2 regions of the Pseudarthrobacter sp. B4EP4b genome follow, and region 1 is predicted to be linked to the other one. Evidence: riboswitches for the same ligand, from Rfam matches in the RefSeq annotation. Region 1 holds a riboswitch; the other holds the start of a gene.
What was found. A riboswitch is a leader RNA that binds a small molecule or an ion and turns the genes downstream of it on or off. The one in region 1 is predicted to bind cyclic di-AMP.
Positions count from the first base shown of each region.

Region 2: it holds a riboswitch for cyclic di-AMP, as region 1 does, so the genes downstream of both, FNL14_RS10405 (hypothetical protein) here and FNL14_RS10850 (C40 family peptidase) in region 1, are expected to answer to the same signal.

Region 1 is NZ_VHIJ01000030.1:56,270-60,852, forward strand. It holds gene FNL14_RS10830 (molybdopterin molybdotransferase MoeA) at 1-24, opposite strand, end outside; gene FNL14_RS23610 (DUF6457 domain-containing protein) at 21-314, opposite strand; gene FNL14_RS10835 (molybdenum cofactor guanylyltransferase) at 330-977, opposite strand; gene FNL14_RS10840 (HNH endonuclease) at 1,027-1,527, opposite strand; gene FNL14_RS10845 (NlpC/P60 family protein) at 1,783-2,559, opposite strand; gene FNL14_RS10850 (C40 family peptidase) at 2,720-3,394, opposite strand; cyclic di-AMP (ydaO/yuaA leader) riboswitch at 3,465-3,625, opposite strand; gene FNL14_RS10855 (M23 family metallopeptidase) at 3,773-4,583, opposite strand, start outside.
Region 2 is NZ_VHIJ01000029.1:61,656-66,238, reverse strand. It holds gene FNL14_RS10415 (response regulator transcription factor) at 287-1,027, shown strand; gene FNL14_RS10410 (HAMP domain-containing sensor histidine kinase) at 1,033-2,535, shown strand; cyclic di-AMP (ydaO/yuaA leader) riboswitch at 2,654-2,815, shown strand; gene FNL14_RS10405 (hypothetical protein) at 2,821-3,558, shown strand; gene FNL14_RS10400 (YdeI/OmpD-associated family protein) at 3,651-4,094, shown strand; gene FNL14_RS10395 (HAD-IA family hydrolase) at 4,075-4,583, opposite strand, start outside.

The DNA.
Region 1 (4,583 bases):
TTCTTCCCCGGGTTCTTCAGTCATTCGCCGGAAGCCCCGGCGGCTTCAGCGTCGTAATCGGCAGCCAGTGAACGTGCCACAGCCAAGGCGTCCTCCATGGACGAAGCCTCGGTGCTTTGCCCGGAGCCCGAGGCAAGGCCGGCGGCGTAGCCGGCAATGAAGGTGGTCAGGGGTGCCGCCGGCCGCACAACAGAGTGCGCAGCAACGCCCGCGAGGGCAAGGATGGCGTTAACGTCCACCTGGACGTCCTCAAGCTCATAGGCCTGGAGGAGGGACCTGCACCATTCCTCCAGTGTTTCATCCTGGCTTTTCACTCTTTGCCTCCCAATTCAACTGCTGCCGCGCCGGTCCTGGCGCACGTCCGGCTGCCCGGCGTCAACTCCTAATGCGGCGGCATCATCCCAGGTATCCACATCATCTGTGGTGCCGGCGGGGACGGTGACAAGCTGCACGTCCAGACTAGCAAGGAGGGACCGCATGGAACCGTTGATTAAGCCGTCCCGCGAAGACAGCGCCTGAACTGCCCTTTTTAACCCGCTTGTGCCGTAAAAACCCAGCAGCATTTGGGCGGTTCCGTCTTCAGAACACGCCATCACTCCGTCCCCGGCGCCAGCCTGGGAAGCAAGGCATTGCGCCAAGGTTTCCACGGCGCCCGCGGCCCTGGGCATATCGCAGGCCAGCACCAGGGTGAAGTCGCGTCCGCCGCCTGCACGGCCCAGCGCTTCCAGCCCGGCGGCGACCGCCGCAGCCGGTCCTGCGAACTCCGGCTGCTCGCGGCAGGCGAGGACCCCCGCAGGCAACGGACCGGAATCCGGGCCCACCACGACGATGAGGGACGCCGCGGAACAGGCCGCAAGCGAATGTTGCAGCAGGGTGGCGCCTTCAAAGACGAGTCCCTGCTTGGGTACCCCGCCCAGGCGGGAGGAACGGCCGCCCGCAAGGATCAGGGCGTCGAAGTCCAGCCTGTCTGATTCCACTCCACCAGCTTAATCCGGAACTGGCCCCGGCCGGGCCGGTGAGGCACCGTCAGGCAGCGCGCTCCGGCAGCAGGAACGGATCCCAGGCAGGAGTGGGCTTCTCCAGTTCCTTGATCTGCCAAATGGTGCCGTGTGGAGGCTCGGGCACGAACCGCAGCTTCCAGCCCATCTCCGCCGGAGTGTGATCGCCTTTAACGTTGTTGCACCGCAGGCATGCCGCCACGAGGTTCTCCCACGAATCCGCACCGCCGCGGGACTTGGGCTGGACATGGTCGATGGTGTGCGCAGCTTTTCCGCAGTAGGCGCATTTGTGCCCGTCGCGCCGGAGCACTCCGCGTCTGCTCACCGCCGTGGACTGGTTGTATCTGGGGCGGATGTAGCGGTTCAGGAGGATCACGGACGGGCGGCCCAGGATCTCCTGGGGACCCACCACAGGATCGTCCCCTTCAGCCACAACGCTCGCCTTGTTCGTCAGCACAAGCACCAGCGCCCGGCGGAAAGAAATAACCGCCAGCGGTTCATATCCAGCATTCAGAACGAGAGTGCGCATGCACGTACCTCTTCACGGCCGCACCCGTCAGGGGCACGAGGGCCGGCTGCCCTCGGCATGTCCGGGCTATGGATCGACACCACAAGAGTAAACAAAGAAGTGTGCTATCGGCTAATTCCGAGGAAGGGACAGGCCGTGTTCGTTCGCGACGGCAGCCGCGACCCGACTGCTTAAACGAACACAGCCCCTGCCTTGCGGCTGGGGCTGTGTTCGTTGCTGATGCGTCCGACTAAACGGACAGCGATGTCAGAAATATCAGTTGACGCGGATGAAGACGGGGCCGGAGCCAACGTTTGCGCTGAAAACAACAGTCTGGTTGCCGTTGTAGCCGCCGTGTACCGCCTGGCCGTTACCGGCGTAGACAGCGATGTGGGCCATGCCGGCGCCGCCATCGGCGTAGTAGATCAGGTCGCCCGGCTGCGCTTCAGCAGCGCTCACGGTACGTCCCAGGGAGAGGTAGCCGGCGGGCCAGTCGTGGAAGTTGATTCCGACGGCGGCCAGGGAGTTGGTGACCAGCATGGTGCAGTCCTGCATCACGCCGAGCTGGGCGTAGGCGGCGGAAAGGATGGCTGCACCCTTGCCGGACGCGGAAGCCTGGGCTGCGGGAGCGGCAGGAGCAGCGGCGGAAGCAACCTTGGCGGTGACCTTGGGAGCAGCAACGGGCTGGGCGGCAGGAGCGGGAGCGGCTTCCTGGACCTCAACCTCGGGTTCCGGAGCTTCCACCACGGGAGCCGGAGTGGTGGTCACTGCGGGCTTCTCGAAGGAAATGGCGATGGTGGACTCAGCCGAAATCGGAGCCTCAACCGTCGATTCAACTTCCAGGGTGGAAGCCGGAGCGGAGTCACGCTGGACGTTGGTGTCTGCGGCGTTGGCTGCCAGGCCGCTGGTCAGGACCAGGCCGGAAGCGGCAGCGATCACTGCTGCCTGGCGGCCGACGCCGCCTGCGTTGTCGCCGACAGCCTTGGCAATGATGGCGAGCGAGTTGGTTTTAGTGACCTCGGCGCGATGCCGTGCGGTTGCACGAGTAGTCATCAGTTCTCTCTTTCGTATTCCCCCGTCACCTTGTAGGCAGACAGGGGGTTTGGACGTGCCGGCATCTTGGGGGTACGCCGGCACGTCCCGAACGGGGATGTGTGATTTAGCGAAAAAGCTTGGGGGCAAAGAAAAGCCCTTGGACCCGGAGGTCGAAGAACTAGTTCATTGTGAAGAACGCGGAGGAGCCGGTGGCGGCTACCGCGTGCAGCAGCGTTCCCTGGGAGGGGTTCAGCGCGCTGATCATCATGCCGTTGCCAACGTAGATGCCAACGTGGGCGCCACCGTTCTGCATAACGAGGTCACCGGGCTGCGGAGTGGAGGTCGGCTTCATGGCCGTCCACGCGTTGGTGCGGGGGATGCTGATGCCGGCCTGGGCATAGACCCATTGCGTGAAGCCCGAGCAGTCCCAGCCCGTGACGGGGCTGGTGCCGCCCCATACGTACGAGTGGCCGATTCCGGTGTAGGCGATTGCGGCGATGCCCGAGGTGGAAGCAGAGGAGACAGTCTCGGCCAGCTTCTCCGTAGCGGAGGCAGCAGTACCGGTGGCAGCGTTTCCAGTAGCGGAGGCGGTGGACTGGGTGCGTACGGTCTGCACCTTGGGAGCGGCTGTGGTCTTGACCACCGGGCGCTCGAAGGACACGGTGGCCGTGGGGGCGGCAGTAACGGCAAGCGCGCTCTGGGCCGACCCGGACTCGGTGGAAGCGGAAACACCAGCGGTGTTGTCCGCGGCAGTGGCTGGCAGGCCCATGCTCAGGATCAGGCCGGAGGCAGCTGCGATGACTGCAGCCTGGCGACCAACTGTCCCGGCATTGGCACTAACGGCCTTGGACACAGTATCCAAGGGGTTGGTACGAACCGTTTGCGCACGGTGGCGCGCAGAATTATGGCGTGAAGACACGAAGGTAGCCTCTCCCAATGCCTGCGAGGTGAGCTGTCGGATTCGGATGGGAGTCACCCGGCCGCGCTGCTTCCTAGGAAGCTTTGCGACTTAACCCCAAGGCCCTTCCATGGAAAGGCCAAAATTGGTTCCCCCGCCCCTGCCAGACGATGTCATGCGAACGGACCTTGAGCGGTGGCAGAGCTAGGCAATCCGCACAAGAGCGTCAACTTCGGAAAAGTTGACGCGAGTTAGACGGTACAGCAGTTTTGAATGAATGTCACATTCAGGTCACGGCAAGTCAAGATCATCTGATAGTTCACCGTCATTTGACTAGAGCCAGCCAGTGGGATCAACCACTTCGCCGTTGACCTGGACCTCGAAGTGCAGGTGGCAGCCCGTGGAGGCTCCCGTGGTGCCGCTGAGCGCGATAACTTCCCCGCGCGATACGGTCTGCCCTTCCTTCACACTGGAGGACGACAGGTGGTTGTAGGTGGTTTCCAGCCCGTTCCCGTGGTCGATCACAACGCGGTTCCCGCCACCGAACTGGTGCCAGCCCACAAAGGTCACGGTTCCGGTGGCGGCGGCCATAACGGAGGTGCCGCACTGCGCCACATAGTCCTGTCCGCGGTGGAAGTCGCCGGTGCCGCCGGTGATGGGGCTGACGCGGTAGCCAAAGGGCGATGCGGTGGTCATCACGGCGAGCGGAGCGCCGAGGCTGCCGGCCGAGGCGGCGCGGCTGATGGCGCCCGCCGATTGTGCACTGAGCAGCTGCTTCAGCTTGCCGTCCGGATCAGCCTGGGTCACCACGGCGGAGCGGCTGAAGTCGATCTGCGCTCCGGCTTCGGCTGAAATCTGCGGCTGGGGCGCCACGGCGGAGGCGGCAACAGGCGTAGCGCCCGAAGCATCAGTGGCCATAACGGGACTGGTGGCCGGAACCGTGACCGTAAGGACCAGGCCGGTGGCGGCAAGGGCAACGCCGGCCTTTTGGCCGATGCCGCTGGCGGACGCGAACTCGGTAATCTGGCGGAGGGGACCCCGACGGCGGCGCGCATCACGGTGGAGATCGCGGGGGCGCTCCGAGGTGATGACTTCGACAACACGCGGTGTCGAAGCGGGGCCCGCCGCGCGGCGGCGTCCCCTG
Region 2 (4,583 bases), on a different contig from region 1:
GGAGTCCGGTTTCCCACCTTTTGTTCAAGTGCATGTGGAATACCAAAATCGGCAGGCCGGAGACGGTTCTTGTCCAGCGGCGCGCCGTCCCAAGGAAGAAAATTCGTCCGATCTTTCCAGGGGAGACCCAGGAATGCCTCTCTAGAAGAGTCTCAAAGTCTCTGCCCGCCCCACTCACTGTCCTGCCGCAACATCACCTCCACATCCAGGTGGCTAGGCTGGGGTTCACAGCCGGGACACAGGAATCCCAAAGCCCCGGCTCAACGAGTGATCGGAGAGTTGTCCCATGGCCACACCGCACTCCATGACAAACAACCTTCCCCAGCTCTCCCACCCCGACGGAGCCCCCATCCGCGCGCTGGTGGTTGATGACGAGCCGAGCCTCTCAGAACTCATGAGCATGGGCCTGCGCATGGCCGGCTGGTCCGTTGCTGTGGCAGCGGACGGGCCGGAAGCAGTGAAGCTTGCCAAGGAGTTCCGCCCGGACGTCCTGGTCCTGGACGTTATGCTGCCCGGATTCGACGGCGTTGAGCTGCTGGGAAGGATTCGCACCTTCGCTCCCGAGGTCCCGGCACTGTTCCTGACGGCCAAGGACGCAGTGCAGGACCGGATCGTGGGCCTGGCAGCCGGCGGAGACGATTACGTCACCAAGCCGTTCAGCATGGAGGAAGTCCTCCTGCGGCTGCACCGCCTGGTCCAGCGTTCCGGGGTGGCCGCCATGGATACGGCTGAGCTGGTGGTGGGCGACCTCGTCCTGAACGTCGACACCCGCGAGGTGAGCCGGGCGGGCGAGGAACTCCAGCTCACGGCCACCCAATTCGAATTGCTCCGTTACCTGATGGAAAACCCCAAGCGGGTCATCAGCAAGGCGCAGATCCTGGACCGGGTCTGGGATTACGACTTCGGTGGCCAGGCCAACATCGTGGAGCTCTACATCTCCTACCTGCGCAAGAAGGTGGATGCGGTGCATCCGCCCATGATCCACACGGTGCGCGGGGCCGGATACGTCATCAAGCCAGCGGAGTAGGCGCCATGGCCTTGCAACAGGCTGCGTCCCAGCGGCGGAGCTGGCTGAAGCCGAACACCTGGCACCTGCGCACCCGCCTCATCCTCCTTGCCATGACACTGCTGATCTCCATTTGCGGCGCGGTGGGTATGGTCAGTTACGCCTCCATGGACGCGTTCCTCACCCGCCAGCTTGATGACCAGCTCAGCCAGGCGGCGGAGCGGTCGAACGATCCGGGCCGCCCTCCCATGGGCGGCTTCAAAGGCCGGGATCCCCTCGACGCCCGCGGCCAGAGCGTGGGCACCCTGAACGCCCGCATCCTCAACGGACAAGTCAACAGCGCCGGGTTCCTGGCCTCGGACACCACCCGCTCGCCACTGTCCGCCGAGGACAAGCAGGCCCTGCTGGCTTTGGCTACAGATGCACAGCCGGTGGACCGCACCCTCTCCAACGGCGACTACCGGTTGACAGCCGCGAAGACGGACTTCGGCGACGTGTTGGTGACCGGGCTCCCCCTCGCTGGCAAGGAAAGTACGCTCGCTTCCCTCGTCTGGACCTTTGTGTTCGTATCCCTGGGCGGCCTGCTGCTCATCGGGCTGGCAGGAACAGTGCTGATCCGGCGCACCATGAAGCCGCTCGAGCAGCTGTCAGAGGTGGCCACGCGCGTTTCGCAGCTGCCGCTGGACGCCGGCGAGGTGGCACTCGCGGTGCGCGTGCCGCCGTCGAACTCCAATCCGGGAACGGAAGTGGGCAGCGTGGGCCACGCGCTCAACCTCATGCTGGACAACGTGGCCAACGCGCTGCAGGCGCGGCAGAAGAGCGAAACCAAGGTGCGGCAGTTTGTGGCTGATGCCTCGCACGAGCTGCGTACTCCCCTCACGGCCATCCGCGGCTACACGGAACTAATGCGGATGACCGAGAACTTCACCCCCGACGGCGAAAAGTCGCTGGCGCGCGTGCAGAGCCAGTCTGAGCGCATGACCGCCCTGGTGGAAGACCTGCTGCTGCTGGCCCGGCTCGATGAGGGCCAGCCGCTCAAGCTCAGCGAGGTGGACCTCACGCAGCTGGTGATCGAGGGCGTCAGCGACGAAAAGGTGATGGCCCCCGGCCACAACTGGCGGCTGGAGCTTCCCGAGGAGCCCGTGGTGGTCAACGGCGACGCCTCTCAGCTGCGCCAGGTCCTGATGAACCTGCTCTCCAACGCACGCAAACACACTCCCGCCGGAACCACTGTGGTAACCGGGGTGCGCACGTCCTCTGAAGGCGCGGCGGTAGTAACGGTAACGGACGACGGCGGCGGGATCCCGGCAGAGTTCGTGGACCACGTCTTCTCGCGCTTCGCCCGCGCAGACGCGGCCCGGAAGGGCGCGTCCGGCCAGTCCGGTGCCGCCGTTGCCGAAGGCACCAGCGGGCTGGGCCTGTCCATCGTGGAATCCATCGTCGAGGCCCACGGCGGCAGGGTAACGGTGACGTCACAGCCAGGGCGGACCCAGTTCGCCCTGCACCTCCCCCTTCATTCGCTTTCGTAGCAAAGCGACGCGCCGCCGTCGTGATCTCTGTTACCAAAATGTGACTTAAGCGTCGGACTCCTGTACCGTCGATTGGGTGAGGTTCCTGATCGGGAACCCATATCCGGATGACGCCAAGCTCTGCCGCTTCCCGGATTCCGCTTGAGCAACGGCAGAGGCGGGGGACCCACCGTCCCGGGCAATGAGTGCCCTTGGGGTTAAGCACGCACGTGAATTTTTCCGTGCGGCCGGATGCCCTCATCCGAACCCGACAGCTAACTCCGCAGGTGTGAGAGGCGATTCATTATGTCCAAATTCCTGGTTAAACCGCGCCCGAAATCCGGGTCTGCACCCCACGCCGGACGCAAAGCCGGCAAGTTTCCCTTCATCGGCAAGCGCGCCGCTGTCTTCGCGGCATCCGCTGCACTGCTGGTAGGTGTCGGGGCGGCCGGACAGGCTACCGAGTCAAGCATCAGGGTTGCCGCCACCGAAACCCAGGCGGCCGAGGCCCAGTCCAACCTCAGCATCGAGAAGAGTGAAATCCGGGCCAACCCGGCACCTGCCCCCGCTGCGGAGGAGATCGCGGTGGCCCCGCAGGCGGCAGAGCCTGCACCGGCACCCGCTGTAGAGCCAGCACCGGTGCCCGCAGCCGCGCCCGCCCCGGAGCCGGCACCGGCCCCTGCTCCCGCTCCTGAACCGGCCTCCGCCCCTGAGCCTGCCGCCGCCGTCGCGGTCAACGACCCCGCCGGTGCGCAGGCTTACGCCGCCGGCCAGCTTGGCAGCTACGGCTGGGCACCGGACCAGATGCAGTGCTTGGTGACCCTGTGGGACAAGGAGTCCGACTGGACCACCACTGCCACGAACGCCAGCAGCGGCGCGTATGGCATCGTCCAGTCCCTGCCCGCTGAAAAGATGGCCAGCGCCGGCCCGGACTACCTGACCAACTACCGCACGCAGATCAACTGGGGCCTGAACTACATCCAGGAGCGCTACCAGTCCCCGTGCGGCGCGTTGAATTTCCACCTCTCCAACAACTGGTACTGAGCCCACAACTCGTACTGAGCACCCGGCGAACCGTGCCCCATGGCGCGCGCCGTATCCGTGGGAGTGGCAAAAGGCCCGGCATACTGTGACCCATGAAGTTCACCACCACCATCCAAGGCAGCGGAAACAAGACCGGCATCGAAGTTCCCGATGAGGTCCTCGCGGCCTTGGACGCGGGCAAACGGCCGCCTGTAGTGGTGACCATCAACGGCAGGAGCTACCGCAGCAGCATCGCGGTGATGGGTGGGCAGAACCTCATTTCGCTCAGCGCAGCCAACCGCGAATTCGTTGGCGTTTCGGCTGGGGACACAGTTGACGTAGTCATCGAGCTCGACACCCAACCCCGGGTGGTTGAAGTCCCCGAGGACCTTGCCGCTGCGATGGCGGCGGAACCGGCGGCCCTGCAGTTCTACGCCACACTGAGCTACAGCGCGCAGCGACGGTACGTGGAGCCGCTGGCCGAGGCCAAGACGCCCGAAACGCGGTCGCGGCGTATAGCCAAAGTGGTAGCCGACCTTAAAGCCGGAAAGAAATGACTGTCCGGCCTGCCTCGTCCTGACTCGTCTGAACGGTGACAGTACTGTAATCCGCTACGTGCAGGACGCCTGCGGGCAGCGGGCCGGTGTTGGGTCCCACGGCCACCGTTCGGATCCCGGCGGCCACCCCTGCGGCGATTCCCGCTGGAGCGTCCTCGAACACCACGGCGTCCGCCGGTTCCACGCCAAGGTTGGCGGCGGCCTTCAGGTATCCCTCCGGATCGGGCTTGCCGCGGGTCACCAGTTCAGCTGTGACTGCCACAGCCGGCATGGGCAGGCCGGCTGCTTCCATTCGGATGTCAGCCAGGACGACGTCGGCAGACGTGACCAGGGCTACGGCGTCCGCCGGCAGGGCTGCCAGCAACCGGACAGCGCCGGGCAGGGCCACAATCCCTTCGGTCCGGACGCGTTCCATCGCGCCGAGTTCGGCAGTCAGTGCCGGCACATCAGCACCCGCAGGAGCAAACCGGGTGACAGTATCGCGTGCCT